3 regions of the Arthrobacter sp. 9E16 genome follow, and region 3 is predicted to be linked to each of the others. Evidence: predicted binding sites of a transcription regulator. Region 3 holds the regulator's gene; each other region holds the start of a gene.

Region 1 (9,803 bases), on a different contig from region 3:
ACGCGAAAGCGGCGGCACGGGCTTACCTCTAGCCTAACGATATGGGCGGACGAAAACTTCCTGCAGCTGGACCGGCGTCTTGCCGGCCGCCGAAACAGGGGGTCTGTAACGGCCGAAGACGCCCTGTTGGCGTATCGTTGCAACGGCGGCATTTTGCCGGCGGCGGGCTTGGTACCACTGGCCGCATTACCGTGGGACCCAATATGACGGCTAATAACATCGGATGGACGGAAATTGCGCACAGTGGCACAAGTGGAGCACCTTGCAGAGCGGACTCCCCAGGTCTCGACCGACGAACTTCTGAAGGGTTTTTTCCCCTCGCCCCGGTTCGGTGAAGTTTCCTTCGACAGCTACCGTCCTGACCCCGCGCAGCCGTCACAGGCCAAGGCCGTCAGCGCCATGCGGGACTTCGCCGTCGCCGTCGACGTGCCCGAACCCACCGGCCTGCGCAAGCTCTTTGGTGCAAGAAAGCCTGACTCCAAGGCCGGTTTCTACCTCGACGGCGGTTTCGGTGTCGGCAAAACACACCTGCTGGCCTCACTGTGGCACGCCGTTGAGGGGCCAAAAGCTTTTGGAACCTTCGTGGAGTACACGAACCTGGTGGGGGCCCTCTCGTTCCGCAAAACCGTTGAAGCCCTGAGCGAGTACAAGCTCGTCTGCATCGATGAATTCGAACTCGATGATCCGGGGGACACGGTCCTGATGTCCCGCCTGATGCGGGAACTGGCCGACGCCGGCGTCAAGCTTGCCGCTACGTCCAACACCCTGCCCGGTTCTCTCGGTGAGGGGCGTTTCGCTGCGGTCGATTTCCAGCGTGAGATCCAGGTCCTTGCCGACCAGTTCGACGTCGTGCGCATTGACGGTGAAGACTACCGCCACCGCGGACTGCCCCAGTCTCCAGACCCCGTGAGTGAGGCTGACCTTAACGACCGGGTGGCTGAAGAGTTCAGCGGCAAAATTGTTGCCGACGACGAATTCGCCACCCTCATCAACCACCTCTCCACCGTCCACCCGAGCCGCTACCGTCAGCTCATCGACGGGGTGGACGCTGTTGCCTGGCACAACGTCACCACCATCACCGAGCAGTCCGTGGCCCTGCGTTTTGTGGTGCTGGCTGACCGGCTGTACGACAAGGATGTTCCGATCCTCGCCAGTGGTGTTCCGTTTGATCAGCTCTTCACCGAGGAAATGATGAACGGCGGATATATGAAGAAGTACTTCCGTGCGGTTTCGCGGCTTACGGCGCTGGCGCGCGAAGGGCAGACCGGAGAAGCTGCTTAGCTGCCGGCCTGAAGAATTCCTGCCTGAAGAATCCCTGCCGGCTGGAAGGACACCCGGCCGGCAGGAAAACTCCGGCCGCCGGGAGCCCGGAGACTGCTCCATAAAGACGAAGGACCTGGTCCCGCCGAAAGAGGCGGAGCCAGGTCCTTTTTTGTCGTGCTCTGAAGCTTATACGGCCGGAGGAGTCGGTCCGGGTTCGGTTCCCGTGGCGGGCCCCTGATTGCGGTCGACCTTGTCTACCGCTTCCGAGGCCTTGCTCTGGAAGCCGTCGATCTTGTCCGAGTACTTCCCGCCGGTCTTCTCGTCGACGAATTTCCCCGCGTGACCGATGCCGCCCTTGATCTTGTCGGCGTTTTCACCCACAAGCTCGGTAGCCTTGCCCTTCAGCTCTCCGGCCTTGCCCTTGAGCCCGTCAAATATAGACACGGACCACCTCCTTTCGCAGGGGAAACCATACGTTTCCCGTTCACCGTCAATGATAAGCCCGCTGACTATAAGGACCAAGGAGTGGGGCTTTCTGATTTTTTGGATTCTGTTTCATGCACTTGACCGTGGTGGCCGGAGCGGATGAAAGTAGGTGTTTCTGAGGGGAGCTTGATAGGGATCCACATAGGTGGGTGGCACGAACCCGGGGACACCGCGCCGGACCCCCACCCGCCATTTCTCCCGGTGGATGAGGTGGTGGTGGAACCCGCACAGCAGGACGCCGTTGTCCGTGCTCGTGGCTCCGCCATGAGAGTGATATTCGATGTGGTGTGCCTCGCACCATGGGGCAGGCGCGGTGCAGCCTGGGAAAGCACATCCGCGGTCTCTGGCAATCAGTGCCTTCCGAAGATGCGGCGGAAAGTAGCGGGCCGCGGCACCAACGTCCAGAACGCGGCCCTCACCGCTAAGGACTACGGGGATGATGTCCGCGTCGCAGGCGATGCGGCGTATCTGACGAGCCGGAACAGGTCCGGCGAACGCCAGCATTCCGTTTTCGGGAGTTCTATCCGGATTTTTCCCGGCGGCCTTGGAGCTTCCCGCCCCGGCGGCCGTCAAGCGGTCGCTTAGCTGGTCGTAGGCAATGACAGCCAAGACCTGCGGTTTGGATCCCCCGCTGGCGGGAAGCCTGCCGGACAACAGAGCCAACCGGCACGAGCTTACAAGTCCGTCCAGGCGCTTCTGCGGGTAGCTGCGGGGATCAGCCGGGACTGCACGTCGCTTGCCTTCCAGGTCCATGCAGGAGCCCTCAGCGGCCTTGGCGGCGTCGACTCGCGGATTGGCCTCCGGCGCCAGCGCTGTCATAAGGGTTTCAAATTGGTCCTCTGTGGCAAATATGTCTATTCGGTGCAGCCCGCGGTATCTCCGGCGGATAAACAATCCCTGCAACTCGGCTTTTTGCTGCTCGGACGGCTCTGTTCCGTCGGGATCGAGATGATTGATCCAGGCTTGGGCCACTACGTTGAGAACGTCCTGGTCCTGGCTGGCTGCCACGTCAGTCAATGCTGCCTCCATGGCCGCACGATCCTCACGGGTTCCGCAGCCCTGTACGCGCTTCATAGCCATGCTGATCACTTGTGCAGCTTCGCCTGCCAACAGGCCCTGCCCGGCCCATTCGGCCACCACCGGTAACTCCGGCTCGAGGGTTTCCCCGGAAATGCTTGTTGAGGAAGTGAGCGAAGAACCCAGGCGAATGCGCCTCCAGGCTTCTCGCCGACTGATCCGAAGGCGGTGACGCAGGTACTCTGCCGTGTTCTTGAATTCCTGCTGGACTTGCCCGGACGGGAGGGCCCATGAATCAGTTGTGACGGATGATATCCGTGCGCGTTCGAGGGCAGCGGCGGCGACGATCTGAAGATGGTCGACAAGTCGTGACAGTGACTCAACGTCAGACGCGACGGTGACCAGTTCCGCTGATGACAGGAAGGGAATCCGTTCGTCGAGATCGCGGACAATACGCTGCGCAGCGGGAACCAGACTGCTCAGTGCCGGGATCGGCCGGCTTGCCTGGCCTGCCGAAAAGGAGGGGTGGGTCTCACCTGGGCCTGACCAGGTCTGTGCTTGGTCCTCCGGGGCAGCAGATGCAGCTCCTGTGGTGCGGTCTTTCAGATCCTCTTCCATAGACCAAGATTCTCAGTATCAGTCCGCACCTTCGAACACATATTCGAGTTTGTGGAAAAGAGGCGGCCACGGAGCGTCGATCGGCATCTGTGGAGGAGGATAGGGCCGTGGAAGGAGGGCGGGATCGCCAGGGGAGGGAACCGGATGAGCAGGACAGGGGGAGTAACCAGGACGGCCGGAAAGCTGCGGTCGCATCCCGAGCCAGGGCCGTCGTCGTGCCGACTGTACAAATCCGCTGCCGCCATCAAGGGGGAAACCCAACAGCTTAAACGCAGAAGGAGCAGACCAATTCAATGGCCTGCTCCTTCAAACACCGCTCCGTAGAGCAACTGTGCGAGCGGACGACGGGATTCGAACCCGCGACATCCACCTTGGCAAGGTGGTGCTCTAGCCAGCTGAGCTACGTCCGCAAATCAAGACAACCGAAGTTGTCCGTGCGCGATACTGGGATCGAACCAGTGACCTCTTCCGTGTCAGGGAAGCGCGCTACCGCTGCGCCAATCGCGCTTGAAGCACCAAATCTCCCAAAGAAGATTCGATGCAGTCAAGAGAGCGGACGACGGGATTCGAACCCGCGACATCCACCTTGGCAAGGTGGTGCTCTAGCCAGCTGAGCTACGTCCGCAAAAACACAGTTGTGCGCCAAAACGCCAAACTGTAGTGCGCGATACTGGGATCGAACCAGTGACCTCTTCCGTGTCAGGGAAGCGCGCTACCGCTGCGCCAATCGCGCCCAAAGGGCTTGCAAGTCCTCTGTGGAGGTGGGGACGGGATTCGAACCCGCGTATACGGCTTTGCAGGCCGCTGCCTCGCCTCTCGGCCACCCCACCGTGACCGCTGCGTAAGCATAGGCCGACCAGTTAGAATCAACCGGTTTGTACAGGGACTTGCGAGCGGACGACGGGATTCGAACCCGCGACATCCACCTTGGCAAGGTGGTGCTCTAGCCAGCTGAGCTACGTCCGCATGCTGTAAAAGTGGGAGTATTAGACCTCGAATCGCTTTCGCTTTTCGCGGCGAACTCCCGCTTTCCAACGAAGAAAAACTCTATAGGACTATTTGGAGTTCGTCCAATCGGGCCGGTTTTATGTGGTTGCAGCGCCCGGATCCGATTCACGGCGTTATCGCAGGTGGGGGCTATGGGTGGATGGTGTGTGGCCATCGAATGCTCCGGCAGAGACTGGCGTTAGCGGGTGAGTAGGGGGGGGGGGGGGCGGCCTGCCCCCGTACGGCAGTACGACGACGGCGCTTTTCGGGCGTCATCATCGGTACCGGCGGATGTCCGAAGCTACGGAACGCCGGCCCGCAGTGTGCGGGACGAAGATCTCCGCGGGTACGTGACGCAGATCTGTGTGGACTAAGGTCGCCTGGGCCAGGGCGGCCGCCGGTGCCCTCGCATTGGGGGATCCCGGGGGAGGGTACACGTTCTGCGCCGGGGGAACGGAGTAACCTTGCCCGCATCAAGCGCCGTCGTTGTCTGGCCACCGAGTGCCGGTTTGGCGCCAGCTCCGATCTGGGCTAGCATCTTTAGACGTTGCGGTTGTGAAAACAACACGCGGCTTGGGGGCGATTGGCGCAGTGGTAGCGCGCTTCGTTCACACCGAAGAGGTCACTGGTTCGAACCCAGTATCGCCCACCAAATAACAATGGAGGTCCCCAGGGGCCTCCATTGTTGTATGTGGACGCGTTGTATGCGGACGCTTTATGGCCGGGGGGCAGTGGGTCGGACGTCGCTCTGAATCCGGACCCGGAGTGCGGTTCCTGCTCCTGCGGAGGGTCCCGCAAACTCTGTCAGTGCGAGATGGCAAACTGAAGATATGACTGAACCAGCTCTGGCACATTCAACAGAATTCGGGCGGATGTACTCCCGGTCCCTCTCCGAACCGCCTACGGTACCGTCCATCACTACCGTGATCGCGCAGGGTTCCACCTCGCTGGACGGCTGGCACAGCCACATGGCTGCCACTGCTGTAGTGAAGGATCCCAAGCTCCCCGCAAGCCTCGGCAACCCCGGCGCGCTGCGCTCCCTCGTCAAGGAGGCCTCGCGAGCTTCGGAGCGTTACCGGGACCAGGCGGCTGAACGCGGAACGCGCGTGCACTATTACTGTGAGCAGGTTTCCCTGCGCGCCCTGGACCTTCCCCATGAGCTCGAAGCGGCACGCACGGCGCTGCTGGAACACGGCGAGCATCAGTTCGCCGACCGTTTCGATGAGTGGTGGGACCTGTACCAGGTGGAGCCGCTGGCACCGGAAATCACCGTCTGGAATGACGAACTCGGCTACGCGGGCACCCTTGATCTGGTGGCGCGCATCAACGGCCGGCTCTGCCTCATTGACTACAAGACGAAGAACACGGACCGCGACGGACAGGTCAAACCGCTGGATGACAAGGTTGTCATGCAGCTGGTGGCCGGCATGAAGGCGAAGGAATCCCTGGTGGACGCGGGCAAGGGCGTCTGGGAGCCGTGGGCCTACGGCGAGGATCCGCTGTTGCTCGGTGTCGCCGTCGGGCAAACTGAAGTGCGGCCCATGCGCGCCAACCCCGCTGTCCTTCCGCAGCACTGGTTCAAGTTCTGTGCGCTGCGCCGGCTTTGGCAAACCTCGTACGACGTCGCGGGCGCGGGCCGCGCGCTCCTGCCGATTGCGCCGCCGCCGGTCGGGGCACACGCGGTCCGGTCTCCCCAAACTTCGTCCACCTAAGCGAGCGGGGCAGGGGTATAGCCAAGGGGTGCAGCACCTCAGCAGACACACACCGGGTACCCATTGTGCCTTCGTGCCCCCGCGCCTGGTTGCGCGGGGGAGCCGCAACGCGCCCGGCGCAACTAGACTGGTTCCGGGCAACAATCAGTTAGCAGATGCGCAGTAACAGTAAGGAACGAAACCTAGATGGCAATCCTGAACATCCGGATTATCGGCGACCCCGTCCTGAGGACCCGCGCTGAGGAGGTCACGGACTTCGGACCGGAGCTGGCCAAGCTCGTCGCCGACATGGAAGAAACCATGAAGGATGTTGACGGCGCCGGCCTTGCCGCGCCCCAGGTGGGTGTCAGCCTCCGGGTGTTCACCTACCGGATTGACGGCCAGTCCGGGCACGTTGTCAATCCCGTCCTGGAGCTGAGCGATGACCGCCAGGAAGACCAGATGGAGGGCTGCCTCTCCATTCCCGGACTGGGCTATCCCGTTTCGCGCAGCCGCTGGACCCGCGTCACCGGTGTGGACAAGGACGGCAATCCCGTGACGCTCGAAGGCGAGGGCATGCTCGCCCGCGCTTTCCAGCATGAAACCGACCATTTGGACGGCGTGCTCTACATTGACCGGCTCGAAGGCGAAAACCGCAAGAAGGCACTTCGCGCCATCCGCCAGGCAGACTATGACGCCATTGCCGGACGCACGACGGCGGAGCGCGCCCAGACAGTCGGTTCGGCCTTCGGCGCCGGAGCATCCTTCGGCAACGGCGGACAGGCCTAGCAGCCCGTGACCATGCGCGTACTTTTTGCCGGAACTCCCGCCGTCGCCGTCCCCTCCCTGAACGCCCTGCTGGAAGCCGGCTTCGACGTCGTTGCCGTGCTCACCCGCCCCGACGCACCGCTGGGGCGCAAACGCACCCTCACGCCGTCGCCTGTTGCTGCCCGGGCCGAGGAACTGGGCCTGCCGGTGATCCGGGCGGCCAAGATCGACGACGACGCCGTGGCCGCCATCCGCGCCGCCAATCCGGATGTTGCCGCCATCGTTGCCTACGGCGGACTCATTCCCGAACGTGCACTGACCATCCCCGAACACGGCTGGATCAATCTGCACTTTTCCCTGCTTCCCGCCTGGCGCGGCGCCGCCCCCGTGCAGCACGCCGTCATCAACGGCGACGATGTCACCGGGGCTTCGACGTTCCTGCTGGAAAAGGGGCTGGATACCGGCCCCGTGTACGGGCAGCTGACCGAAACCCTGTCACCGGAGGACACCAGCGGCGCGCTGCTGGAACGGCTCTCGCACAGTGGCGCCGTGCTGCTCGCACAGACGCTCAGTGCTATCGAAACCGGCGCGGCACACGCCGTACCGCAGTCCGGTGACGTCACGCTCGCACCCAAGCTCACGATCGACGACGCACGGATTGACTGGCAGCAGCCTGCACTGGCGATCCGCCGCCGGATCAACGGCGTCACGCCGGAACCGGGAGCATGGACCACCTGGGACGGAGCGCGATTCAAGATCGGCTCCGCCGTGCTGCGCCCTGACATTACCGATCTGGCCCCCGGCCAGGTCCGCTTCACCGGCGGTGCGCAGGCTGCGGCCGTCGTCGGCACCGGTTCATCCGGGCTGGAACTGGCGCAGGTGCAGCCCGCCGGCAAGAAAATGATGCCGGGGGCCGACTGGGCCCGCGGCCTGGCCAACCGTGAGGACGTGGTCTTCGAATGACCCCCCAAAACAGCACTCCGCAGAACAACACGCCCTCTGCCCGTTCAGCCCAGGGCAACAAGGCACGCAACGAAAAGGGACACGAACGCAGCCGTCCCGCCGTGCGCAGCTATACCAAGCAGGCGCCTGGCCAGCGCACGCGTGCCGCGGATCCGGCCCGGCTGGTCGCCTTCGAGGTGCTCCGCGCCGTGTCCGAGGATGACGCCTATGCCAACCTCGTACTGCCCAAGAGCATCCGCAAGCACCACCTGGACAAGCGGGACGCCGGGTTCGCCACTGAACTTGCCTGCGGCGCCCTGCGCGGGCAGGGAACCTATGACGCGATCCTGGCCAAGTGCGTGGACCGCCCGCTGGAGCGGCTGGACCCTGCCGTTCTGGACGCCCTGCGGATTGGCGCCCATCAGCTGCTGGCGATGCGCGTTCCGGCGCACGCGGCACTGGACCAGACGGTGGGCCTCGCCCGCGCGGTCATTGGTGCCGGCCCGTCAGCACTCATCAACGCCGTGCTGCGCAAGGTTGCAGCACGCGACCTGGACTCCTGGCTCGAGGAACTGACCCGCGGCGAAACTGACCCGACCAAGCGCGCTGCCATTGAACACAGCCATCCGGAATGGATTGTCCGCGCCCTGCGCCAGTCCCTGGTGGCCCACGGCCGCAGCGTCGAGGAAATCACCGACCTGCTGCAGGCGGACAACGACGCCCCGGTGGTGAACCTCGTGGCTCTGCCCGGCCTGGGCACGTTGGATGAGGCACGCGAGGCCGGAGCCGTGGACGGCGAGCTGGTTGCCGACTCGGCCCTGTACTCGGCCGGCGATGTCGGCCGCCTGGAATCCGTCCGAGCCGGAACCACGCGCGTCCAGGACGCCGGATCCCAGCTCGTGGCACGTGCCCTGGCGGCAGTGGACATTGGCGACCGAACCGCCGACGGCAGCCGCGACGGCGAGCAGTGGCTGGACCTTTGCGCCGGCCCCGGCGGCAAGGCAGCTTTGCTGGCCGCCCTGGCCAACGAGAAGGGTGCCATCCTGCTGGCCAACGAACCGGCAGCCCACCGCGCCAAGCTGGTCCGCCAGGCACTGGAAGCAGTTCCGGGCGAGGTCTGGGACGTACGCACCGGGGACGGACGCAGCATTGCCGAGCAGTATCCGGATACCTTTGACCGCATCCTGGTGGACGCCCCGTGCACCGGGCTGGGTGCCCTGCGCCGCCGGCCGGAATCCCGCTGGCGCCGCAAGCCCACCGACGTGGGGGAGCTTGGCGCGCTGCAGCGCGAACTGCTCACCGCAGCGGTCGATGCCGTCAAGCCCGGCGGGGTGGTGGGCTACGTGACCTGCTCGCCGCACCCGGCCGAGACCACCGCCGTCGTCGCCGATGTGCTGCGCCTGCGCAATGACCTCGAACTGCTCGACGCCGGGGCGGCGCTGGACAGTGCCAGCCTCACCGGAAACCTGGAGGCCGGTCACGAGCTCACCGCGCAGCTGTGGCCGCACATCCACCAGACCGATGCGATGTTCCTGGCCCTGATCCGCCGCAAGGTCTAACCTGACTGTCCGCAAGTCTGACCGTTCACTAGGAGAACCATGAGCAAGTGCTGCATCAACCCGAGCATCCTCTCGGCCGACTTCGTCAACCTCCAGGCCGAGCTGGAGCGGATCAGCACCGCCGACGCCGTCCACGTGGACGTCATGGACAACCATTTTGTGCCGAACCTGACCATCGGACTGCCGGTGGTGCAGCGCATCCAGGAAGTCAGCGCGCTGCCCCTGGACGCGCACCTGATGATTTCCGACGCCGACCGCTGGGCTCCGCTGTACGCGGAACTGGGACTGGCATCGGTCACGTTCCATGTGGAAGCTTCCGACGCGCCGATCAAGCTGGCGCGGGACCTTCGTGACCGCGGTGCAAAGGCAGGCATGGCGCTGCGCCCGGCTACCCCGGTGGAACCGTACCTGGACATGCTCTCCGAGCTGGACATGCTGCTGATCATGACCGTGGAGCCGGGCTTTGGCGGCC
Region 2 (9,803 bases), on a different contig from region 3:
GCTGCTGAAGCGTATTGATGATCGCACTGCCGTGGGAGTAGAGCGATTTGTCCAGGGAGCCCAGGGCCGAGGTGAACAGTGGCGTGAAGATGAAACCCAGGCCGGCGTTGAGCAGGCAGTGGAGCACGATTACTACGGGCACGGGGCTGGACTCGTCCAGCGTAGTCATGCCCCACAGCGCGCCGCTGAGCACCAGTGCACCGGGGATCACCAGCGGGCGGGGACCAAACTTGTCGAAAAGTCCCCCAACAATGGGGGAAAGGATCGCCATGACGGCACCGCCGGGCAGGAGCAGCAGACCGGTGTTCAAGGTGCTGAGGCCCAGGACATTCTGCAAATAGAGCGGAAGAACAATCAGGCAGCCGAACAGGGCCATCATGCTGACCAGAACCAGGACTATGGCGACGACAAAGGGCTTGCTGGCGAAGGTGCGAAGGTCCATCAGGGCACGGTCCGTGCGCTGGAGTACCAGCTGGCGGAAAACAAATCCGGCCATGGCCAGGGCCCCAATGGTCAGGGGAATCCACAGCGGCATCAGGGCCTCGCCCTGGGCGGCTTCGCCGATGCTGCTCAGGCCAAAGATCAGCCCGCCGAAGGCCAGAGTGGACAGCACGATCGAGAGCGCATCAAAGGGAACCTTCTTGGGTTCGGTCAGGTTTTGCACCTTCAGTGCACCCACCACGAGGGAGAGCACCGCGATCGGCAGAACCAGCCAGAACATCCAGCGCCAGTCCAGGGCATTGAGGATGATGCCCGAAACGGTGGGGCCAATGGCGGGGGCGACGGCGATGACGATGGAAATGGTGCCCATCATGCGTCCGCGCCGGTGGGCCGGGACGGCGTTTAGCACCGTGGTCATCAGCAGCGGCAGCATGATGGCGGTCCCGCCGGCCTGAATGATACGGCCGCAAAGCAGCGTTCCGAACCCCGGGGCCAGTGCCGCGAGCAGTGTTCCCGCGCTGAAGAGCGACATGGCGGTCATGAAGAGGCCGCGCATGGAGAACCGCTGGAGCAGGAACCCGGTGGCGGGGATGACCACGGCCATGGTCAGCATGAACCCGGTGGTTAGCCACTGGGCCGTACCGGCGGTGATATTCAGATCAGCCATCAGGCGCGGCAGTGCAACGCTCATGATGGTTTCATTCAGGATTACCACGAAGGACGAGACGAGCAGCAACCCGATCACGGTCTTGGTGCGCGGGTCCAGGGCGTCGGGTGCGGCCGGTTTACGGCTTTTCGATGCGGTGGACGACGGCGGCGCGGAAGTGGCGACGGAAGACGGGTTATTACTCAAAAGGGTGGAGTCCTGTTCACGGTGTTGGGCGTTTAAAGCGGGTCTGGCCAGGGGTGCAATCCTATGCGGGCCCCTACGGGGACCCGCAATCGGACGCAACCGGCCCCTCGGCTGGATTATTCCCGCACCTGCCGCAGTGCGGCACGTGTGGCCACGGCGATGGAGCCCAGCCCAAGTGCCGCCGTCGTCCCTGCCAGTGCGAGGAATATCCCCGGAACAATGGTGGGAACAGGCTGCCCGGAAACGTTGAAAGCGATGCCGATCAGCGGCGGCAGGGCGAGCAGGCTTCCCAGCAAAACCGCGGTTGCCACCATCAGCGCCGCCTCCACGCCGGTCATACGCCGCAGTTGCCGGTCCGTGGCCCCCAGCGCACGCAGCAGCATGAGCTCCGGGCGTCGGCGGGCGGTGGCCATGACCAAGCTGTTGACCACGGACAGACCGACATATCCCAGCAGGACCAGCAGGCCAACAACGGAAATCCAGGACTCAGAACTTCGTTCGGCAGCCCCGGCAGCACCCAGCGCGTCACGGTCCAGCATCGTCAGCCCCAGGTCTTCCATGGCGGCACTCAGCCCGCCGGTATCCGCACCGGAGTCCGCAGTGATCAGCACATAGTCGTTGAGTCCCGAGGTGGTGTGTTCCCGCAGGGTTCCGTTGTCGATGGCCAGATCACCGAATCCCAGTCCCCGCTCATAGGTTGCAACAACGACGGCGGCAGCCTCGGTACCGTCCCCATAGTGGAAGGAAAATTCTTCGCCCACCCTGGTGCCTGAGGACCGGGCCAGGTCTTCACTGAGCGCTACGGTGCCGGGCTCTGCCAACCGTTCCAGTGAACCCTCACGGGTGCCCAGATCCAGCGTTGAAAACAGGTCCTGTTCGCCCAGCCCGGAGATCATGTACGCCTCCACGGTGTCTTCCATCCCCAGGAAGGTGGTTTGCGCGAGAACCGCGGACCTGGCTACGGGCGTTGCGGCCTGCACACCCGGCACTGCCGCAATCCGTGCGGCAAGATCCGCGGAGATACCGGCGGGTGCCGAGACCAGATAATCGGCCGTGATTGAATCACGGGACTGCTGCGCCGCTTCGGCCTCCACCGTGGGCGCCATGAATAACTGGACAGACCCCAGGGCCACCGCCAGAGCCAGCGGAACCATGCCGGCTGCCAGCCTCCGGGGAAAAGCAGCAGTATTGGCCTCGGCCAGCACCATGGAAGCGGACGGGCTGCGCCGCAGCAGCGGCCGTACCGCTTGGAGGACACCAGCCACAATCCGGGGGCCCAGGACTCCCGCCGCGATGATCAGCAGCAAGGCGCTTCCCGCGGCCGCCGTCAGGCCTGCCAGTCCGGGAACGGCCAGCGGCGTGAGTGCTGCAACCAGACCGGCGCCCAGCAGGACCAGTCCGGTAATGGTCCGCCGCCGCCCCAGTGCCTGGTTTTCGGTGACAGCTTCACGCAGGGCCGTGGTCGGTGTCGTCCGTACGGCTCCGCGGGCAGCCGCGAGCGAGGCTCCGGCAGCGGCAGCGACGCTCAACGCCATGGCCGCGAGCGCCGGGAGCGGACTGTAGGCCAGGGCAAAGCCTGCGGGAATAATTCCGCCGGTTGTAAATTGCCGTGCCAGCAGCTGTGCAAGCCAGAATCCGGGCAGTGTGCCCAGGAGCGCGGCGACTCCCGCGACGAGCAACACTTCACGCAGAATCAGCCCCAGGGTCTGTCGGGTTCCGGCGCCGACTGCACGCAGGAGCGCGAACTCCCGGCGGCGCGACATGATGGACAGGGACAGGGTTCCCGCCGTGACAAAGACAGCTGTCATGACCGCCGTCCCGGCCAGGGACGCGCTGAGCAGCAGCAACATGGACCGGCCGGCGGCACCGCCTAAGGCCTCCGCATCTCCGCGGCGCTCTCCGGTGTAGGCGACGACGCCGTCCACTTCCGTTTCGATGGCGGCTGCCAGTTCCCGGGGGTCAGCGCCGGGTTCCGCGATCACTCCAACTGTGGTGACGGCATTCCCGTGCGGCCACAGGGCTTCCGCGCCGGAGGAACTGAGGAAAGCTGCGGGTTCGCCGGACACGGCGCCCTTGCTCCCGGAACTCCCACCAGCTGCGACGGTACCGGTCACGGTGTACTGAGCGGACTCTCCCCCGTGGGACAGTTCAATGCTGGACCCCGGTCCTGTCCCAAAGGAGCCGTCCAGCACTACCTCGTCCGCTGCCTGCGGAGCCCGGCCGGACACCAGCGTGTAGGGTGCCAGCGCCGCCGAATCCCACGCGGCTGCCTCAATACGCTGCCCGCCGCCGGTAGCCAGCGGGATGCTAACGTTCCCTACCGCCCGCTCCACCCCGGGCACCGAAGCAATTTCGGCCACCTTGTCTTTGGGAAGCAGTACGCGCTCGGGAAAGGGCACGGCAATATCCTCAGGCACGGGCATGGACTGCGGAGCTCCGATGACAACGTCGGCACCGGCCAGGCGCTGCGGAGCGGTACCGCCGCGCAGTCCCGATTCGATGAGGACCCCCATGCCGGTCATCAGCCCCGCGCACAGGAACACGGCAACAAAGACACCGGCAAAACCGCCGCGGTTGTGCCGGATGGATGACAGAGCAAGTGCAAACATGTTCACCGCTCCCCCAGGTAGGCCACACGCTCGGTGATGTCCCGGACGCTGGCATTGGCCATACTGCCGTCCAGCTGCCCGTCGGCGAGGAAAAGGACGTTGTCCGCCGAACAGGCCGCCGCCGGATCATGGGTCACCATGACCACGGTTTGGCCAAGATCGGTCACAGTGTGCCGCAGCAGGTCCAGGACCTGGCGGGCGGCGGCGGAATCCAGGGCACCGGTGGGCTCGTCCGCGAAGACGGCCTCCGGGCGTGTGATCAGGGCCCGCGCGATTGCTGCCCTCTGCTGCTGTCCGCCGGACAGTTCCTGCGGCTTCCGCTCATCGAGCCCGGCCAGTCCCACAGCTTCCAGAACGTACTTGAGCCAATCCCGTTCCACGCTGCGCCCGCCCAGCAGCAGCGGCAGGGTCACGTTGCGGACGACGGAAAGCTGGGGCAGCAGGTTGTAGGACTGGAACACAAACCCGACGTGGTCGCGGCGGAAAGCCGGCAAGGCCCTCCTGCGCAGGCGGGACATGTCAGTGGATCCCAGCAGCACCCGTCCGCTGTCCGGGGTGTCCAGTCCGGCGGCGCACTGCAGCAGCGTGCTCTTGCCGGAACCGGAGGGTCCCATGACGGCGGTAAAGGTTCCGGCCGGCACCGACAGGGAGACCTCACGCAGGGCCGGAACGCGGGCGTTTCCGGTGCGGTAGCTCTTGGACACTCTCTCCAGCCGCAGAGCAACCGGTCCGGGGACTTCACTGGCATCGGTGTACATGGGAATGATCCTTCGTTCGGGGTCCAGCGGCCGGTTGCCGCTGCGTTTTCGCTGTCTACGACGCTACGGAGAAGGTGTTCCCGGTCCGATACAGCCAGCACCCCAATCGGAGGTATAGCTGGCTATACCCCCGCTGGAACCGGAGCAGGGCATAATCGAGCAGGTGAAGCTTCCTGCCCGTGCCAGCCTGGAGACCCGTCTGAGCGCCGTTCGTTTCCTCCTGCGTGAGGCGATGTCCTGGCCCGCTTCACTGGGAGTCCTTGTAGCCGCCGTCGTCCTGCTTCCGTTCCTGCCCCTGGGCGTGGGCTTGTATCCCGTTCCCCGCCTTTTGGCAGCCCTGAACCTGCTGGCGTCCCGGGCGCAGGCCCGTGCGGCCGCCTACAGCTGTGCCGTCGTGCCCTTTGACCGCCGCCGGCTGGAGGACAGATACACCTTCGGGGAGCTGGCGGTGCTGGTGAGTGCGCCCGAAACGAAGCGCGACGTGTCCTGGCTGTTGTTCCACGGGGCTTTCGCCCTGCTGTCCGGCTGCCTGGCCGTGGCGCTGCCGCTGGCCGCGGTGCTCTACGTATTCGCGGCGCCGTTATGGGTGCTGTTTCCCCCGGCGACGCCGCTTGAGCTGGCCTTTCCGGTGACCAGCTGGCCTGCGGCAGGAGCCACCGTCCTGCTGGGCCTGATCTACGGATATGCAGCGTGGCTGCTGCCTCCGTGGCTGGCGCGGCGGCTCAGCGGCGGGACGCTGGCCATTCTTTCGCCCCGCCGGTATGACGAGCTCTCCCGCAGGATCCAGGATCTCTCCGCTGCCCGCGCCAGCGCTCTGACCGCCCATGCCGCTGAGTTGCGCCGAATCGAAAGGGAACTGCACGACGGCGCCCAGAACCGGCTGGTGGGCGTGGTGATGATGCTCGGGCTGGCCCAGCGCGCAGCGGAGAGCGATCCCGCCGCCGCAGCGCCGTTCATCAGCCGCGCCCAGGACGCCGCCACCGAGGCACTGGCCGGCCTGCGCGAGGCCGTGCACGATATCTACCCGCCCATCCTTGATGAGCTGGGCCTGGGCGGAGCTGCTTCAGCACTGACCAGCCGCTCTCCCATTCCGTGTTCCCTGGACGTGCACGGCCTGCTGCGCGCTCCTGCGGCTGTGGAATCAGCTGCTTACTTTGTGCTGGCCGAGGCGCTAACCAATGCGGCGAAGCATTCGAATGCGTCGCGAATCGACGTGGTCCTGCGCACGGAGGCCATACCGCGCGAAGATGTACTGGTGATCCGGGTGAGCGACGACGGCGACGGCGGGGCTGCAGTTCCGGCGTATGGTGCAGTGCCCGGCGCCAGCACCGGTCCCGGCCCCGGGGCCGGCAGGGGCACCGGGCTGGCGGGAATTGCCCGCCGGGCCTCCGCTTTTGGCGGCAAGCTGATCCTCAACAGTCCGCAGGGCGGACCAACCGAGCTAAGGGTGGAACTGCCATGCGCCTTCTGATCGCCGAAGATGATGCCCTTCTGCGCGCCGGACTGGAGCTGTTGCTGAAGGGCGAGGGTTTCGAGGTGGTCGGCTCGGCCGACAACGCTGAGGACCTGCTCGCTGCCTTTGAGCCGGGGAGCGCGGACGGGGCGGTCCTCGATGTCCGGATGCCGCCGTCGTTCACTAATGAGGGGCTGCGCGCCGCGCTGGAGATGCGTTCGCGGGTACCGGACTTTCCGGTCCTGGTCCTGTCCTCCTATGTGGAGGACAGATATGCTAGCCGGCTCCTGGCCTCCGGTGCGCAGGGCGTGGGCTACCTGCTGAAGGAACGTGTGGGCAAGGTGGGCGATTTCGTGGACGGCCTGAGGCGTGTCCTGGCCGGCGGAACGGTGATGGACCCGGAAGTCATTGCCCAGCTCTTCAGCCGCCGCGGCACGCAGGACCCGGTGAGGTCGCTGACTCCGCGGGAGTTCCAAGTGCTGGGGCTGGTGGCCGAAGGACTCGGCAACACTGCCATTGCCCAGGCCATTTCCGTTTCCGAAACCGCCGTCAGCAAGCACATCGGCAATATCTTCGCGAAACTCGGTCTTTCTCCGTCCGACAGCGGCCACCGCCGGGTTCTGGCCACATTGGCGTACCTTCGGTCCTAATTGCCTGGGATTTACGGAAAGCATTTGCCGACCCAAGCATTTTTTCTCCTGTGCACCCCGCCTGCACTCTGGACAAACGTGTCATCGGACTGTTCCGCTGATCCTTCCCTCCAGTCCGCTGCTGCACAGCTAACAGGACAGGTAGGCTAAAGAGTGCCCCGGTCCCGGTTGATGCATACCCGGTCCGGCAAGATGACGAGGAAGAGATGAATATGCCAGAGCTTCAAGGGAACGATCCCGACAGTATTCGCCAAGAATTCGGTTACCTCACCGTCGCGGAAATCCTGCAGCTCTGTGCCACCCAGAAGATCCTGGACCCTTCATCCACACTGATTTCCCGCAAAGCACAGCTGGGCGAGGGTAATGTGTTTTATCCCGGAACCGTTATTGCCGTCGACGAACAGAGTTTCTGCGTCATTGGAGACCGGAACATCTTCTATCCGGGCACTTTCCTGTCTGCGGAGGACGGCGGAATGCTTCTGCTTGGCTCCGAAATCACCCTGGGGCCGGGCGGCGTCCAGCTCACGGCGGGCCGGTCGGATGCTGTTGCAGTGGGCGACCGCGCCCGGCTCACCCACGGTGCCGTCGTGACGGGAAGGTCAGTGCTTGGCTCCGGATCGCAGATCGTTGGCGCCGTCCGTGCAGAGTCAGTGGTGCTGGCCGACGGCGGGGACCATGCCTCGCTGCCGGCCGAGAAGCGCGGTTCAGTGCTGAAGGGTTCCGGTGTGGCCCGCGGGCTCCGGCTTGCACCCGGTGACCTGGTGCACGGATTCGGGGAGTTGACCTCCGCCACGCTCGAGCGCCAGACGGATTCACCCGCCTAACGCTCCCCTGCGGGCTGATCGCGGGGATCCGCCCGCTCGCCCTATCCCCCGGTTTCCGGGGGCTCGGCGGCCTATTGTGCCACCGACCACCCATACCACACAGCGGCGCCACTCACACGCCTGTGCGACCTTCGTTACTAAATAGTTATCTTCCCGTAATCCGCTTGTACTGTTGATGCCAAGCCGTTACCTGAAACGGCGCCCTTGACTTGTTACCTAGCTCTGCCGCTGGTCAAGGTCCACAGATTTCACACTTCGGCAGAGGCGGGGGAACCACTTACGGGTTCCTTGAATCCTTGGGGTTAAGTCAGCCGAGGTTTCTTCGGCGGACCGGATGACTCCCATCCGCATCCGACAGCTCACCTCGCAGGTATCGGGAGAGGTAACTCTAATGTTGAACAATACTCGTGGACGCCACCGTGCCGGAAATATCGGACTGTTGGCCGCAATCGCAAACACCGCAAGCAGCAAGGCCCGCACCGTGGGCAGCGCCGCTGCAGTCATGGCGGCAGGCTCCGGCCTGGTGCTGAGCATGGCCGGCCCCGCCTCGGCAGGCGTCATCGCCAACGACTCAACCGAGTCTTACAGCGCTCCTGCGGCTGTCGCCGCACCCGTGGAAACTCCGGCACCCGCCGCAGTCTCCACCGCGTCAACTCACGTTGTCCAGTCGGGCGACACCCTGAGTGCAATTTCAGCCACCTACGGCGTCAGCCTGGACAACGTCCTGGCCCTGAACGGCCTTTCGCTGGAATCCATCATCTACCCCGGTGACGTCATCACGTATGCCGGAGGCGCTGTTGCTGAGGTAGCTGAAGCTGCCTACGCCGCACCCGCCGAAGCTGCCTACGCCGCACCGGCTGAGGCCGCCTACACCGCACCGGCTGAAGCCAGCCCGGCCGCAGCCGACTTCAGCACCTTCAGCACCCCGGCGTCCTCCGTGACCCCGGCTGCTTCCACGGGTGCAGCTGTCACCGGCACGAACTCCATCATGCTGAACTCCGCCTACGCCCAGATGGGCGCCGCCCAGGACTGCACCGTCCTGGTGGAGGTTGCCCTCCGGGCAGCCGGCCACTCGGTGGGCGACCTGGCACCGGCACAGCTGGCTGCTTACGGAACCCCGGTTTCTGACCCCCAGCCCGGCGACATCATCTACTACGCCGACGGCGGCATGGGCCTTGCCCACATCGCCATCTACGTTGGTGACGGCCAGGCCATCCACAGCGGATGGAACGGCAACCAGACTGTCCAGCAGAGCGCCAACGTCGGTTCCGGCGCTGTCTACTACCGCGTAGCGTAATCACGCAGCAGTAGCTCCTAATGGGGCGCAGGAAGCGAACGGACCTGCGCCTCGATAAAGGTAAGAGAACGCCCGGCCAAGTGGCCGGGCGTTCTCTTTTTGGTTAGGGCACGCACCCGGTTGGGGTGCGCCGGTGGACTGAAAAGTCAGGCCGCGGGCTCGTTCTCAGTGTTTTCGTTTTCATCGTTCCCACCGTCTTCATGGTGGTCACCATCGCTGTGTCGGTCCCTGGCCGGGCGGTCTTCATCCGGGGTGCCATCGTCGAACTTGCCATCGTGATGGCGCCCGGCGTGCCCGCGTTCCGGTGCATCCTCTGTGGTGCCGTCGTCGGTGGTTCCGTCGTCGGTGCCTTCCTCGACACCCTTCTTGTCTCCGTTCCCCGGCTCCTGTCCGTCGCCCTGGGCTTCACTGTCGTCGCCACGCATCTTGTGGTCACCGTCAGGCATACCCTTTTCCGGCTTGGAATCAGAGTCTTGGTCCGTGTCCGGGTCCTGCTGGTTTTCCTGCTGTTCGGTCACTGACGCCTGTTCCTGGTCAACGCTGTTGTCACCAGTGGCCAGTCCGGCAAAGAAGGCACCAGCCAGCAGTGCCAGACCTCCCACGACACCAAGAATCCAGCCGAGCGGGCCCCTGACCTTGTCCCGGAAAGCCATTGTGTTTACTCACCTCCAATAGTGGTTTACCTACACAACTATTTTCGGAGCTGATTCTTCGAGGATTCTTAGACTTCCACGGCTCTCGGGTTTCTGCTGCTCAGAACGGGGAATGCTCCCGGGCTGCCGGAAGCCGCACTTCCAGCACACCTCCGGACCCATTCACCGCCGGCAGGGCCCGGACGCTGCCGCCGTACCGTGCCGCAATTTCCGCCACGAGGGCCAGTCCCAGACCGTAATGCCGTGGTCCCGGCGCTTCTTCTGC
Region 3 (9,803 bases):
GGCAATGAAGCGGCTGCCGTGCTCGGACCAGGTGACCTGGGGTGCGCGCATGGCGGGCTGGGTCACGTCGAAGTCCCACTTCTGCACGCCGTAGCTGTGCACAAAGTAGAAACGCTCATCCTCGATGCCGGCGAAAAGCTCGGAACCAGCCGGCGGCTCCACGGTGTTCCACCCCATGTGCGGCACCACTTCGGCGTCCAGGCGTTCCACGACTCCGGGCCACTCCCCCATTCCGGGAGTCCGCACGCCGTGCTCCACGCCCTCGTCGAAGAGGACCTGAAGGCCTACGCAGATGCCCATCACGGGACGTCCGCCGGCAATGCGGCGACCAATCAGGCGCAGCGCGTCAACCTCTTTCAGGCCCTGCATCACCGCGGCAAAGGCGCCGACGCCGGGCACCAGCAGCCCGTCGGCGTTCAGGACGTCGGCGGATTTGGAGCTCAGGGTGACATTGGCTCCCACATGTTCCAGGGCGCGGACAGCTGACCGGATGTTTCCGGAGCCATAGTCCAGGACTGTGACATTGCGGCTCACAGGGCACCCTTGGTGGAGGGGATGCCCTCGACGCGGGGATCCGATTCCACGGCAGCACGCAGCGCCCGGGCGAAGGCCTTGAACTGGGCCTCCACGATGTGGTGGGGGTCGCGTCCTCCGAGGACGGTCATGTGCAGGCAGATCTGGGCGTGCAGGGTGATCGCTTCAAAGACATGGCGGGTAAGCGAGCCGGTGAAGTGCCCGCCGATCAGGTGGTATTCCTGTCCTGCCGGCTCCCCCGTGTGCACGAGATAGGGCCGACCGGAGATGTCCACCACTGCATTGGCCAGTGCCTCATCCAGTGGAACCGTTGCTTCGCCGAAGCGCCGGATCCCAGCCTTGTTGCCCAGCGCCGTCTTCAGCGCCTCGCCGATGCTGATGGCGATGTCCTCGACGGTGTGGTGGACATCAATGTGAGTGTCCCCGGTCGCCTGGACCGTGAGATCCATCAGGGAATGCTTGGCCAGGGCTGTCAGCATGTGGTCATAGAACGGCACGGACGTGCTGATGTTGGACTGGCCGGTTCCATCCAGGTCCAGCTCCACTACCACTGACGATTCACTGGTAACCCGTTCGAGGCGGGCTGTGCGGCCGGTGGTGGTTTCCACGGTCATGGTTTTCCTTTGAAAGAAGATGGTCTCTGCTAACAGTTTAGTGTCTGCCGGCCGGTGCTGTTCCGGCCGCGGCAGCGCGGGCGCCCGGCCCAGTTACCGGATGCCGGCGGCCAGCAGTTCGCGGAGGCGGGCGAGGAAGGCGCTGGTCTCCGGTTCCGTGCCGGCGGTGACACGCAGATGGCCGGGGATCCCGACGTCGCGCACCAGGACGCCTGCCTCCAGCAGGCCTTCCCAGACGGCCCGGGGATCCTCCATTCCGCCGAAAAAGACGAAGTTCGCGTCTGAGGGGGCGGGCTTCAGACCCAGATCCTGCAGCTCGGAGACAATGCGGTCGCGCTGAACCTTGATGTCCTCAACGTTGGCCAGCAAAGCATCTGCGTGTTCCAGCGCAGCGTTGGCGGTGGCCTGCGTGATGGCGGACAGGTGGTACGGCAGCCGCACCAGGCGGAGGGCATCGGTAACCTCGGGGGCGGCTGCCATGTAGCCGATCCGGGCTCCGGCGAGCGCAAAGGCTTTGCTCATGGTGCGTGAGACGATCAGGCGCTCGCGTCCCGGCAGCAGTTCCAGGGCGCTCGGAGTGCCGGCATGGAAGAACTCGCCGTAGGCCTCATCCACGATCACGATGGCCTCTGACGCGGCCCCCGCCTCGTAGACGGCCTCCACAACATCCAGTGAAAGTGCTGTGCCGGTGGGGTTGTTCGGAGTGCAAAGGAAGACGATGTTCGGCGCCTCGGCGCGAACCTGTTCTGCAGCTGACTCAGCCGTAAGCCCGAAGTCGTCGCTTCGGTGTCCCGTGACGTAGCGGGTGCCGGTGCCGCTGGCGAGCAGCGGATACATGGAATAAGTGGGAGGGAAACTCATGGCCGTCCGTCCGGGACCGCCGAACGCCTGGAGAATCTGCTGCAGGACCTCGTTCGAGCCGTTCCCGGCCCAGATATTTTCGGAGGTCAGTCCGTGGCCGAGGTAAGCGGCAAGCCGGTCCCGCAGTTCCGTGAATTCCCGGTCCGGGTAGCGGTTCAGTCCGGCCACGGCCCGCTCCACAGAGATCGCAATCGCCTCCCGCACGGATTTCGGCAGGCCATGCGTATTCTCGTTGACATTCAGCAGGATGGGCACATCCAACTGGGGTGCGCCATAGGGCGTCAGTCCGCGGAGGTCATCGCGCAGAGGAAGTCGGTTGAGTCTCGCCAGCTGTTCAGTCACCTGTACAGCTTAAGACTCGAAGGCGGAGCGGGAAGAATCTGCGGGCTGCACGCCCTGCCTTGTTACGTCCCGCGTTGTTGAGCACTGACTTGTTTGGCTCTGGGTGTTTCGTCCTGAGGTGTTGCGGCTCAGCGTTGTTGCCGGCTCAGCGTTCAACGGGGATGTAAAGCTGAGCACCAACGATGAGGCGGGATTCAGTCAGGTTGTTGAGTTCCATGATGTCTTCCATGACATCCCGCGGGTCACGCTCAGGAGCGAACTCCTGCGCCAGGCCCCACAGGGACTCACCCGCAGCCACACTGACCTGGACGGTTCTTGTCACGTCCGGCCCCCCGCTGGAGGCCATGGCGGGAGCAGTGAAGAAACCCAGCACAATGAGCGCAGCCGCTGCGGCGAGCATCAGCGGGAGGCCGATGAAAACCAGACGGCCCCTGCGAGTCAGGTGCAGCGAGTTCGCCTTGACCGGCAGGGAAGGATTTGAAGGCCGGGAATCGAGGTGCTGTGAGGGAGATGTGTTTGACGCAGCTGTTTTTGACGCAGCTGTATGGATTGAAGCAGCTGTATGACTCGAATCAGCTGTTCGAGCTGTCGGGACTGTTTGGGTTGTCATTGCAACGCCTTTCCGGTTCGATGGCTGCAGGAAATACCCGAAGCCATATTCGAACGATTGGAAGCTGATCGACTTACCCGAACCTCCGCTGAGGGCGGCTGTCGAAAGTATGTTCGATTTCTGCTGAGTTATTTCTAGCACTTATCTACTAATAAAGTCGAGACTCGCTCGAACAAATGTTTGAAAACACCGCACTGCTCGCTTAACGTTGAGGACAAGAGGGAACCTTCAACGGGTTCTGCGGATCGACTCGAAGCCCAGGCGTCGGAGCGGTTCCTCAGGATCACTGAATCAGCTGCCTCTGACATAACCGCCGGAACGGCTTGCACGGCCAATACGTCCCGGCTTGTACCGATTAGACATTTACCGACCAGCCCCGGCATTGCCGGGACCAGCTGACCCGAAGGGAACCCGACGTGGCCCGCAGGACTGCTTCCGAAGACAGCACCAACAAACCAGCTGCCACAGGCACCCGTGCGCGCGCCAAAGGGCTCACCCCCAGGCAGAAGACCGTCCTGGAGATGATTCAGCGGTCCGTGAGCACCAACGGCTATCCGCCCACCATGCGCGAAATCGGCGACACGGTTGGCCTGGCCAGCCTGTCCAGCGTGACCCACCAGCTCATGCAGCTGGAGAAGCTCGGCTACATCCGCCGTGATCCGAAGCGCCCCCGCGCCATGGAAATCCTCATTCCCCTGATGCTCCGTGACGGGTCCTCCGGTACGGCAGCCGAAGAGGGGCCGGGACGCCCCGGCTCCGGCACGGACAACAGCCCTTCAGCCGGCGCTGCGGGGCGCACCGGAGACCAGCATGAAGAGGGCGCAGGCTCAACCCCGGCGCTGGCCTCGGTAACCGAGCTTGCCACCTCCGTTGATACCGCCATGGTGCCGCTGGTCGGCCGCATCGCCGCCGGCGGACCCATCCTTGCGGAGCAGGTGGTGGAGGACATCATGCCGCTGCCCCGTCAGCTGGTGGGACACGGTGACCTTTTCATGCTGAAGGTTTCGGGAGACTCCATGGTTGATGCCGCCATCTGCGACGGTGACTGGGTGGTTGTGCGCCGCCAGCCGACAGCTGAGAACGGTGACATTGTGGCTGCCCTCCTCGACGATGAAGCCACGGTCAAGACCTTCCGGCAGCGCAACGGCCACACCTGGCTGCTGCCGCAGAACACGCGGTACGAGCCCATTGTGGGCGATCACGCCGTCATCATGGGCAAAGTTGTCTCGGTGATGCGCGCTCTTTAGCCGATGTCCCGGCGGGATCCCTGCAGCGGAAAGCACGCAAATGGCGGCCGGAAATATTCCGGCCGCCATTTGCATGTCCATGTCTTTGCTGCCCGGCCTCACTGGGCCGCAGAGTGCCGCGGTTGCCCCCGCAGCCCGCCTATCCCGCCGACAGCTCCTCGGCTGCCGACTGCTCTGCGAGCCGGCCCAAAACGGAGAGCACCACGGAGCGGTCCGTGGTGGACCAGAACGGCGGCAGCGCTGCGCGCAGGAAGCCCCCATACCGGGCCGTGGCCAGCCGGGAGTCCAGGACAGCCACCACACCGCGGTCCCCCGCCGCACGAATCAGGCGCCCGGCGCCCTGTGCCAGACGCACGGCGGCATGGGTCGCCGCCACGGACATGAACCCGTTGCCTCCGGCCTTGGCCACTGCTCGGGTGCGGGCGGTCATCAGCGGGTCATCGGGACGGGGAAACGGGATGCGGTCGATGAGGACAAGCCGGCACGCGGCTCCGGGAACGTCCACGCCCTGCCATAGCGACATGGTGCCGAAGAGGCAGGTGTCCGGCTCTTCAGAGAACTGCTTGACCAGTGAAGACATGGAAGATTCCCCCTGGCACAGGATGGGGAAATCCACCCGGGTGCGCATGGCATCGGCGGCATCTTCGGCCGCTCGCCGGGAGGAGAATAAGCCCAGCGCGCCGCCGTTGGAGGCCTTAAGCAGCGCTTCGATTTCATTCAGCTGAGCCTCGGAGGTACCCCGCTCCGGCTTGGGCAGGTCCTTGGCCACATACAGAATCCCCTGGCGCGGGTAATCGAAGGGACTGCCGACGTCGGTTCCGGTCCAGGACGGTGCACCCGGACCCAACAGGCCCAGGGCACCGGCCACCGGCCCGAACTCGGAGCCGATCGCCAGGGTTGCCGAGGTCAGGACAACGGTGTGCCCGTCAAACAATCCTTCACGCAGCCGTCCCGCTACTGACAGCGGAGCAACGTTCAGGGTGGCGGGGGCGGTCTCGTCGGGCGGTGAAAAACCTCCCGACGGGGAGAAGGAACTGGGCCGGGACGCCCAAATCACCTCGCCGGCCGCCGGTGCCGAGATCAGCCGCTCGCAGACAGTCAGCACGGCCATAAGCCGTGAACGGGCCGTCTGCCGGCCGCCGTCTGCGGTTTCCCCGGGCTCGGGCTTGGAATCAGAGAGCGCCACTCGGCAGGCCTCGCGAACGCGCCCCACGGCCTGTTCCTGCTCTTCGTTCAGCCCGCTGGCCAGCAGGCCGGAGGGAACACCCTCCATGGACTGCTCAAAGGCACGTGCCGCCTGCGCCAGCTCCTCCACGCTGGCAGAGGTGTGTTTGCGCGCTGCGGTAACAGCGGCAGTAATCACCGTGCCGGAGAGCTGGCCGGTGACAGCACCGGTGACGCGGTCCTGCAGTTCGTGCGCCTCGTCAATGACCACCACGTCATAGTCCGGCAGCACGGCCAGGCCTTCGAAGGCAGCAATCGCCAGCATCGCATGGTTGGTGATCACGACGTCGGCCACGGCGGCCTGTGCACGGGCACGCTCGCTGAAGCACTCAGCGGCGACCGGACACTTCTGTGCTCCCAGGCACTCCATGGAAGTCACCGATACCTGCCGCCAGGCCCGGTCACTCACACCCGGGACCAGATCATCCCGGTCGCCGGTGTCCGTTTCCTCCGCCCATTCACGCAGCCGCACCACTTCCCGGCCCATGGCCGAGGTGGGAGCCGGTGAAGGGTGGGCGACGCCATGGTCATCTCCCAGCGTGAACAGGGCACCGGCGGGATCTTCCTCTTCAGGAAATCCCCCGCCGGTCTTGTGCAGGCAGACATAATTGCTGCGGCCCTTGAGCAGTGCCACGTCCACTTCGCGGGGGAGCTGCGGCTGAAGGGTCTTGAGCAGCCGAGGCAGGTCCCGGCCCACAATCTGGGACTGCAGGGCCAGCGTTGCAGTGGACACCAGCGTCGGCTTGGTGCTCTCCAGCGAGTGATGGATCAGCGGCACCAGATAGGCCAGCGATTTGCCGGTTCCGGTGCCCGCCTGAACCAGCAGGTGCTTTCCTTCGTCTATGGCCTGCGTGACCTGTCGGGCCATTTCATGCTGGCCCGGGCGGTTTTGTCCGCCCATGCCGGCAACGGCGGTGTCCAGAAGTTCCAGGACTTCGCCGGTGGTGTCTTTACTCATGGGTGACGAACGGCTCCAGTTCAGCAGCAAGGCCTTCGCGGACCATGACATGCAGCCGGGTTCCGGTTTCGGAGTGGTCCACGGACAGGATTTCAGTGTCCGGGCTGTGCAGCCGGGAGACCACGTCTCCGCGGTCGTAGGGAACCATCAGCGTCAGGTCCACCGCGGGGCGGGGAATCCCTTCGGAGATCGCCTGCAGCAGCTCGTCGATGCCTTCACCGGTACGGGCGGAGACCACCACGTGGCGGCGTTCCTTCTGCCGGAGGCGTTCCAGGACAAACGGATCGGCGGCATCGGCCTTGTTCAGGACGATGATTTCCGGAATCTTGCGGGCATCAACATCCGTCAGCACAGTGCGGACGGCGGCAATCTGGCCCTCCGGGTCAGGATGGGAGGCATCCACGACGTGCAGGATCAGGTCAGCGTCCGCCACTTCCTCCAGCGTGGAGCGGAAGGCTTCCACCAGCTGGGTCGGCAGCGACCTGACAAATCCGACGGTGTCCGCCAGGGTGTAGCCGATCCCGTCTTCGGTCTGGGCCTTGCGGATGGTGGGGTCCAGGGTGGCGAACAGGGCGTTCTCGACGAGGACACCGGCATCCGTCAGCCGGTTCAGGAGCGACGACTTGCCCGCGTTGGTGTACCCGGCGATAGCCACCGAAGGAACCTGGTTGCGCTGGCGGTTGGCCCGCTTGGTTTCGCGTGCAGGTTTCATGCCCGCGATTTCGCGCCGCAGTTTCGCCATCCGGGTACGGATCTTCCGCCGGTCCAGCTCAATCTTGGTTTCACCGGGACCACGTGAACCCATGCCGGCGCTTGCGCTGCCCACCTGGCCGCCGGCCTGCCGGGACATGGATTCGCCCCAGCCGCGCAGTCGCGGCAGCAGGTACTCGAGCTGGGCCAGTTCCACCTGGGCCTTGCCCTCGCGGGACTTGGCATGCTGGGCGAAGATGTCCAGGATGAGGGCCGTCCGGTCGATGACCTTGACCTTGACGATGTCTTCCAGTCCGCGGCGCTGGGACGGGGCCAGTTCGCTGTCCACGATGACCGTGTCAGCGCCGGTGGCGGCCACGATGTCCTTGAGTTCCTGGGCCTTGCCGGATCCCAAGAAGGTGCCCGGATCGGGCTTCAGGCGGCGCTGGATGACGCCGTCGAGCACCTCGGAGCCTGCCGTTTCGGCGAGGGCTGCCAGTTCCTGCAGGGAATTCTCGGCGTCGGCCGCCGTTCCTTCGCTCCACAGTCCGGCCAGTACCACCCGCTCCAGGCGAAGCTGGCGGTACTCGACTTCGGTTACGTCTTCGAGTTCGGTGGACAGGCCGGCCACGCGCCGCAGTGCGTGCCGCTCGCGAAGGTCTTCCTGGTCGCCGTCGTGCACTGAATGCCCGGCGTCCTCGGAAGAGAGAGCCTGGGCTCTGCCGCGCGGGACGTCCCGGGCGGGAGCTTTGGCCTCCGCAGCGCTTTCCTTGGCGAGGATCCTGTCAATGACCCCCTGGATGTCTTCGGGGCTCAGCTCCGGTGTGGGCTGAGCGGAACCGGACGTGCCAGGACGGGAATTGTTGATCGTCATATTCTCCTTATAAGCCGTGTTCTCCATGGTAAGTCAGGGCACGGACATTTGGGGGCGCGATTTGCCCGCCGCTGAATCCGGTTTCCGCTGCCTGCCGCAGACCCACTAATCTGGTTTGTTATGGGTTCAGACCATTACTTCAGTTCACAGCCGTCCGGGCCCGAGGTCCGCCGGCCGCTCCATGTCACGCTCGATGGCCGGGAGCGTACCCTCGTTACCTCCGGCGGCATCTTCAGCCCCGACGGCATCGACAAAGGCACTGTGATTCTGCTGGACGAAGTTCCGTCCCCCTCCCCGGAGGGGAATTTGCTGGACATTGGCTGCGGCTGGGGGCCGGTGGCGCTGACCATGGCCCTGAAATCCCCGGCAGCCCGCGTGTACGCCGTGGATGTGAACGAGCGGTGCCTGGCCCTGACCCGTGACAATGCCGCCGCACTGGGCCTGGACAATGTCACTGCCAGCCGGCCCGAGGACGTCGATCCGCAGCTGCGGTTCGACACCATCTGGTCCAATCCGCCCATCCGCATCGGCAAGGACGAGTTGCATGCGCTCCTGCTTCTGTGGCTGCCGCGGCTGGCGCCGGAAGGAACCGCGTGGCTGGTGGTGCAGAAAAACCTGGGAGCGGATTCACTGCAGAAATGGATGACCGAGCAGCTGGGGTCCGGATACTCGGTGTCCCGGCACAGCACCGCCAAATCCTTCCGGATCCTCAAAATTACCCGCAGTCCCGAAGACAGCTGACTGCTCAGCGGCGGGCCGCACTAACACCGGTTTTGAATTCCATGACAGCTTCAACCGCCCGTCGCAGGGGTTTATTCCGGCCGTTCCTAGAGTAGGGTTCCGCGCGCCACAATGACGGCGGGGCCGCTGAGTTCCACGTGCTCGCGGCCGTCTTCAGCAGTCAGGAAACGGACCCCGACGACGCCGCCGGGCACCGTGACCGCCCAATCGTTCGGGGCATCCCGGCCGGCCCAGAAACGGATGGCAACGGCTGCTGCGCAGGCGCCGGTGCCACAGGAAAGGGTCTCCCCCACACCGCGCTCATGCACGCGCATGGTCAGCAGACCCACGCCGTTTTCCACCAGAGGCTCGGCGGGGACCACAAATTCCACGTTGGTGCCGTTCTCCGGCTCCGGCTGCACCGTGGGCGGCGCCGTCAGTTGAGTGGCTGCGAGTTCGGACAGTTCGGCCAGGGCCACCACTGTGTGCGGGTTTCCCATGCTGACGGACAGCCCGGGGCGCGGAACTTCCAGGCCGTCGGCGTTGACGACGGCGTCCATGGCCTTCGCGGCGGCATGGTCGGGGTAGATGAACTCCCAGGGACCCATGTCCACGGCGTAGCCGCTGTCCACCCGGGTGATTGTTTTGATGCCGGCGCGGGTGCCGATGGTCAGGGTTTCCCCTTCGGCCAGGTTCACCAGCCCCTCGGCGAGCAGGAAGTGCACGAAGACCCGCACCCCGTTGCCGCACATCTCGGAGATGCTGCCGTCCGCATTGCGGTAGTCCATGAACCACTCCGCAGCGGGATCACTTTGCAGCAGGGCCTGGCCTTCAGGCAGGTGCTCGGAACGCACGGCCCTGATGAATCCGTCTGCGCCTATGCCGCGGTGCCGGTCGCATACCGCCGCCACTTCGGCAGGCGTCACTTCGCGTCCCCCGTCGGGGTCGGCCACCAGCACAAAGTCGTTGCCGGTGCCGTGGCCTTTGGCGAAGGGCAAACCGGCAAGAGAAGCGGGTAAGCCGGAAGCGGACAGAGCAGAAGAGAGAGTTGTGTTCACTGTTCAAGGATAGCGGCGGCAGCCTTGCCGGTCAGTTCGGGGTCGTCCCAGTCCAGCCAGGTGATCCGCGG

The links. Region 3 encodes LexA, which represses DNA repair genes until DNA is damaged. Its sites were predicted from a motif close to TCGAACANNTGTTCGA; they were not measured.
Positions count from the first base shown of each region.
Region 1: the regulator LexA is predicted to act here: its motif matches at 3,416-3,431, upstream of CXR00_RS11150 (HNH endonuclease signature motif containing protein).
Region 2: the regulator LexA is predicted to act here: its motif matches at 7,701-7,716, upstream of CXR00_RS10175 (LysM peptidoglycan-binding domain-containing protein).

Region 1 covers NZ_PJIU01000002.1:937,043-946,845, reverse strand. The annotation lists gene zapE (cell division protein ZapE) at 244-1,281, shown strand; gene CXR00_RS11155 (antitoxin) at 1,450-1,707, opposite strand; gene CXR00_RS11150 (HNH endonuclease signature motif containing protein) at 1,819-3,384, opposite strand; tRNA gene CXR00_RS11145 (tRNA-Gly) at 3,721-3,794, opposite strand; tRNA gene CXR00_RS11140 (tRNA-Val) at 3,820-3,891, opposite strand; tRNA gene CXR00_RS11135 (tRNA-Gly) at 3,936-4,009, opposite strand; tRNA gene CXR00_RS11130 (tRNA-Val) at 4,046-4,117, opposite strand; tRNA gene CXR00_RS11125 (tRNA-Cys) at 4,141-4,214, opposite strand; tRNA gene CXR00_RS11120 (tRNA-Gly) at 4,277-4,350, opposite strand; tRNA gene CXR00_RS11115 (tRNA-Val) at 4,949-5,023, shown strand; gene CXR00_RS11110 (cytochrome) at 5,202-6,083, shown strand; gene def (peptide deformylase) at 6,270-6,851, shown strand; gene fmt (methionyl-tRNA formyltransferase) at 6,864-7,793, shown strand; gene CXR00_RS11095 (RsmB/NOP family class I SAM-dependent RNA methyltransferase) at 7,790-9,331, shown strand; gene rpe (ribulose-phosphate 3-epimerase) at 9,371-9,803, shown strand, end outside.
Region 2 covers NZ_PJIU01000002.1:744,742-754,544, forward strand. The annotation lists gene CXR00_RS10145 (MDR family MFS transporter) at 1-1,207, opposite strand, end outside; gene CXR00_RS10150 (FtsX-like permease family protein) at 1,411-3,903, opposite strand; gene CXR00_RS10155 (ABC transporter ATP-binding protein) at 3,906-4,661, opposite strand; gene CXR00_RS10160 (histidine kinase) at 4,825-6,132, shown strand; gene CXR00_RS10165 (response regulator transcription factor) at 6,120-6,764, shown strand; gene CXR00_RS10170 (hypothetical protein) at 6,977-7,588, shown strand; cyclic di-AMP (ydaO/yuaA leader) riboswitch at 7,825-7,975, shown strand; gene CXR00_RS10175 (LysM peptidoglycan-binding domain-containing protein) at 7,980-8,885, shown strand; gene CXR00_RS10180 (hypothetical protein) at 9,032-9,538, opposite strand; gene CXR00_RS10185 (HAMP domain-containing sensor histidine kinase) at 9,639-9,803, opposite strand, start outside.
Region 3 covers NZ_PJIU01000003.1:712,850-722,652, reverse strand. The annotation lists gene hisH (imidazole glycerol phosphate synthase subunit HisH) at 1-534, opposite strand, end outside; gene hisB (imidazoleglycerol-phosphate dehydratase HisB) at 531-1,148, opposite strand; gene CXR00_RS15550 (histidinol-phosphate transaminase) at 1,242-2,351, opposite strand; gene CXR00_RS15545 (LysM peptidoglycan-binding domain-containing protein) at 2,497-2,961, opposite strand; gene lexA (transcriptional repressor LexA) at 3,378-4,208, shown strand; gene CXR00_RS15535 (ATP-dependent DNA helicase) at 4,348-6,390, opposite strand; gene hflX (GTPase HflX) at 6,383-7,954, opposite strand; gene CXR00_RS15525 (class I SAM-dependent methyltransferase) at 8,075-8,695, shown strand; gene dapF (diaminopimelate epimerase) at 8,782-9,732, opposite strand; gene miaA (tRNA (adenosine(37)-N6)-dimethylallyltransferase MiaA) at 9,729-9,803, opposite strand, start outside.